2 regions of the Pseudonocardia sp. P1 genome follow, and region 1 is predicted to be linked to the other one. Evidence: predicted binding sites of a transcription regulator. Region 1 holds the regulator's gene; the other holds the start of a gene.
The links. Region 1 encodes LexA, which represses DNA repair genes until DNA is damaged. Its sites were predicted from a motif close to CGAACACGTGTTCG; they were not measured.
Positions count from the first base shown of each region.

Region 2: PP1_RS17135 (phosphoenolpyruvate carboxykinase (GTP)) is a predicted target of LexA. The motif match lies at 844-857, and genes of this name have one in related genera.

Region 1 covers NZ_ADUJ02000001.1:1,937,136-1,939,332, forward strand. Annotated here, with positions in the region: gene PP1_RS08450 (hypothetical protein) at 1-115, opposite strand, end outside; gene PP1_RS08455 (hypothetical protein) at 292-624, opposite strand; gene lexA (transcriptional repressor LexA) at 833-1,567, shown strand; gene PP1_RS08465 (hypothetical protein) at 1,593-2,197, opposite strand, start outside.
Region 2 covers NZ_ADUJ02000001.1:3,741,732-3,743,928, reverse strand. Annotated here, with positions in the region: gene PP1_RS17135 (phosphoenolpyruvate carboxykinase (GTP)) at 1-757, opposite strand, end outside; gene PP1_RS17130 (hypothetical protein) at 1,121-1,468, opposite strand; gene PP1_RS17125 (MFS transporter) at 1,652-2,197, opposite strand, start outside.

The DNA.
Region 1 (2,197 bases):
CGCCCGCGCAGACCGGCCGGACCGGGCGCCTGCGCTCACGCGGTCCGGCGGAGCGCGTTCCCCGCGCCGTCTCGCGGGTCCCCCGCGCCACGTCACGCACGTCGAGCTCTCGCATGGCTCCTCCTGCTCCTCGCCGTCGGCGCCCGGCCACACCCGGCCGCGCGCCCTGCTCACCCCCGACCGGCCCTTCCCCGAGCCCGGTCGAACGGGTGTACGAGCTGTGTAGCACCGGCCCCCGGCAGAAACGGGGGGCCGCCGGCGGGCGCCCGCGGGCCCGCCGACGCCGGCGGGTCAGCGACCCGTGGACACGGCCGCCGGAGCGACCGGGACGACGCCGGCGGTGGCGACCTCGGCCAGCAGGCCCAGCCCGACGACCGCCGTGGCGGAGGCGACCAGCACGCCCACGGCGGCGACCGCCCGGTGCAGCACGGAGGGCGCACCCGCCGACCCCGCCGAGCGCGCACCCGGCGGCATCCGGACCGCCGCAGGCGTCGCGGAGGACACCCGGACCGTCGTCCCACACGGCGGCGGCGGCACCGCGAGCGGCGCCGCCCGAACCAGCTCCGCGGTGACCGGCGGGCGGACACCGCCGGGGACCACCCGCACCTCCGTCGTCGCGCTCACGATCTCCACCCCTCCCGGTCTCCGGCGCTGCACGGGCGCCGGACCGAAGTCGTCGAATCGATGTTCGATCGAACGCCTGTGCGATGTTCTACCACCGGGGTCCGACGGAATCCACGACACGCCCGGCACGAACTTCGAACGCATGTTTGGCGGACGGCCCGGACTTGGCTAGTGTTCGTGCCGGTAGATCCTCGAGGAGGCGAATGCGATGGCAGCGGACGAGTCCGGAGGCGGTGCGCCCGCCGGGCCGGGATCCGCGGACGTCCGGGAGTTCCCCGAGCCCCCGGCCGACACCCGTGGGCTGACCCCGCGGCAGCGGAAGGTCCTGTCGGTGATCCGGGACTGGGTGGACCGGTACGGGTACCCGCCGAGCGTGCGCGAGATCGGGGACGCGGTGGGGCTGACCTCCACCTCCTCGGTGCACCACCAGCTGCGGACCCTGGAGCGGAAGGGCTTCCTCCGCCGGGACCCGAACCGGACCCGGGCGGTCGACGTCCGGAGCCCGGAGCAGGCCGCGGCGGGCGACGGCGCCGACGCGGACACCGAGGCGGTCCGGTCCGAGCGCCCGGCACCGGCCTTCGTGCCGCTGCTCGGTGACATCGCAGCGGGCGGGCCGATCCTCGCCGAGCAGGCCGTGCAGGACGTGTTCCCGCTCCCGCGGGAGATCGTCGGCGAGGGCACGTTGTTCCTGCTCAACGTCAAGGGCGACTCGATGGTCGACGCCGCGATCACCGACGGGGACTGGGTCGTCGTCCGGCAGCAGCCGGTCGCCGAGCAGGGCGAGGTCGTGGCCGCGATGATCGACGGCGAGGCGACGGTGAAGACGTTCCGCCGCAAGGACGGGCACATCTGGCTGATGCCGGCGAACGAGGCGTACGACCCGATCCCGGGGGACGACGCGTCGATCCTGGGCCGGGTCGTCGCGGTCATGCGCCGGCTCTGAGGCGCGGGACCGGGCCGTCGGCGGATCAGCTCCGCCGGCGGCCGTGCAGGACCATCGCGCCGATCCCGGCCAGCAGCAACACCCCGAGCACCCCGGCCCCGGCGACGGCGGGCAGCCACGGCGGGAACGACCCGGTGCGGGGCACCTCCGCCGGTTGCGCGACCACGGGGGCCGCCGCGGCGGTCGCGGCCGTCGCCACGCCGGGCACGGCCCGGACGCCCGCCGGCGAGAGCCCGCGGGCCTCCGAGCCGGAGTGCAGCGTCCCGCGGCCGTCGAGGGCCACCGCCTCCCCCTGGGCCTCGTCCGGCAGCGGCACCGGCAGCGGCGCTGCGCGCAGGGCCTCGACGAGCGCGTCCGCGGAGACCCGGCCGTCCGGTGGCGGGCGCAGCGGGAACACCCACGCGTCGGTGTAGGTCCGCAGCGCGGCGACCCGGCCACCGTCGGCGCCGGGAGGGCCGACCGCTCCCCCGGTGACCGTCCGGGTCCCGGTGGCGCCGAGCGGGCCGCCGGACGTGGCGGAGTACGGGAGGACCACCTCGCCGACCCGGTCCAGCGTGACCGGTGTGGCGCCGCCGTCGAGCGGGCCGGCGGGCCGGTACACCCCGGCCGCGCCGGTGGTCTTCGCGACGA
Region 2 (2,197 bases), 1.8 Mb from region 1:
TCAGCATGTGCTCGGCGAGCCAGCCCTCGTCGTGCGCCATGGCCGAGGCGATGCGCAGCGCGTAACACTTCTTGCCGAGCAGGGCGTTGCCGCCGTAGCCGGAGCCGTAGCTCCAGATCTCCCGGGTCTCCGGGAAGTGGCTGATGTACTTGTCCTCGTTGTGCGGCCACGGCACGTCGGCCTGGCCGTCGGCGAGCGGGGCGCCGATCGAGTGCAGCGCCTTGACCCAGCGGTCACCGGCCGCGTCGAGCAGCGGCAGGATGTCCGCGCCCATCCGGGTCATGATCCGCATGGAGATGACGACGTACTCGGAGTCGGTGATCTCGACGCCGAGCTTCGGGTCGTCCGCGTCCGTCGGGCCCATGCAGAAGGGGACGACGTAGAGGGTCCGGCCCTTCATGCTGCCGCGGTACAGCTCGGTCATCGTCCGCTTCATCTCGGCGGGGGCGACCCAGTTGTTCGTCGGCCCGGCGCCGCGCTCGGTCTCGGTGCAGATGTAGGTCCGCTCCTCGACGCGCGCGACGTCGCCCGGGTCGGACGCCGCGTAGAACGAGTTGGGCTTCTTCTCGGGGTCCAGCCGCACGATCGTGCCCTGGTCGACCAGCTGGTCGGTGAACCGCGTCCACTCCGCCTCGGACCCGTCGCACCACACGACGCGGTCCGGGGTGGCCAGCTCGGCGATCTCCTGAACCCAGGCCACGACGCCCTGGTTGGTGGTCGGTGCGCGGTCGGTACCCGGAACGGTCGCTGCAGTCATGTCGTCCTGTTCTCCTCGCCGGCCCCGGCCCGTCCTCCGGGGGAACTACTGCGAGCCCGCTACCGGAGTCGGTACGGGCCCTGACGGGAAAAGGTGTACGGCGAGGCTACCCGCGGAATCGGGACGCACCCATGGGCCTCTTTGAGAGGTCAGGCACAGCACCGATCATGTAGATCGATCCAGAACAGAATCGCGTACGCCGTCGTCGTTCCTGGTGACGGGGTTGTCACACGAACGCAACCCGGCGCGGGTGACGTATTCGCCGACGCCGCGCGACGATACGGCGGAAATGCGCGGACTCGCGTCGGGGGAAAGACACTCGTCGATCGGAACCCCGCGATTCAACGCATTCCTTGTTCCGACTTAGGCATTCGCAGTGCGTAAGGGGGTGCGGGCGGGGACGGCCGGCACCGCGGTCGGCCGGGCGAGCTCCGGCAGCATGATCGGGAGCCGGTGCGCGGTGACCTGCCAGTAGCGGGCGTCCGGGTCGGCCGCGCGCCAGGCGTCCGCGAGCCGGACGACGGCGTCCGGGTCGATGCTGCGACGCGGCCGCGGCCGCATGCCGCACCGCTCCCGGACGCCGGTGTCGAGCGCGCGCCAGGCGTCGGTGGCGGTGGAGTGCACGGACACCTCGGGCCGGCCGTCGGCGGTGCCGTCCACCGCCGCCTCCCCCAGGACCAGGGTGTAGGCGCTGACCACCTCGTACGGCACGGATCGCTCCCGGATGACGTCGGCTCCGGCGGCACGACGCGGCCGCCGCGGTCGGCCGTAGTGAACCAGCCGGGGGCACGTGTGAGCCCCGATCGGGCTACCGGACGGGCGGCGCGTCGCCGGAACCACCCGTCCGGGCCGCCGGACGGTCACCCGGCATCGTCACAGCTGGTTGCCGCTCGCTCACCGCGTGCGATCAGCGGTGGCCCCGGAGCGCCGTGCCGCGTCCCCGTCCAGACCGGTCGCACCCGCTGCCAGCACCGTCCGGTGCGCCCGGCGCAGCCCGAGCCCGGCCGTCACCAGCACCACCGCCACGACGACGGCGGCCACCCCGGCCGCGACGTCGGCCCCGGCGACGAAGGCCTCCTGCGCCGACGCCGTGAGCGCGTCGGCGACCCCGGCCGGCAGGTCCGCCGCGGCACCGACGGCGGCCCCCAGGGTCTCCCCGGCCGCCGCCGGTGCGCCGTCGGGCAGCACGACGCCCGCCCGGTAGACCGCCGACAGCACGCCCCCGACCAGGGCCGTACCGAGCACCGCACCGATCTCGTAGGCCGTCTCCGACACCGCCGACGCCGCACCCGCCTTCTCCGGCGGCGCCGCGGCGAGGATGGCGTCGTTGGTGACGGTCTCGGAGAGCCCGATGCCCGCACCGATCAGCACCGCCGCCGACATCAGGAGCGCGACGGCGGAGTCGGCCCGCAGGAACAGGCAGGCGACGAAGCCGGCGAG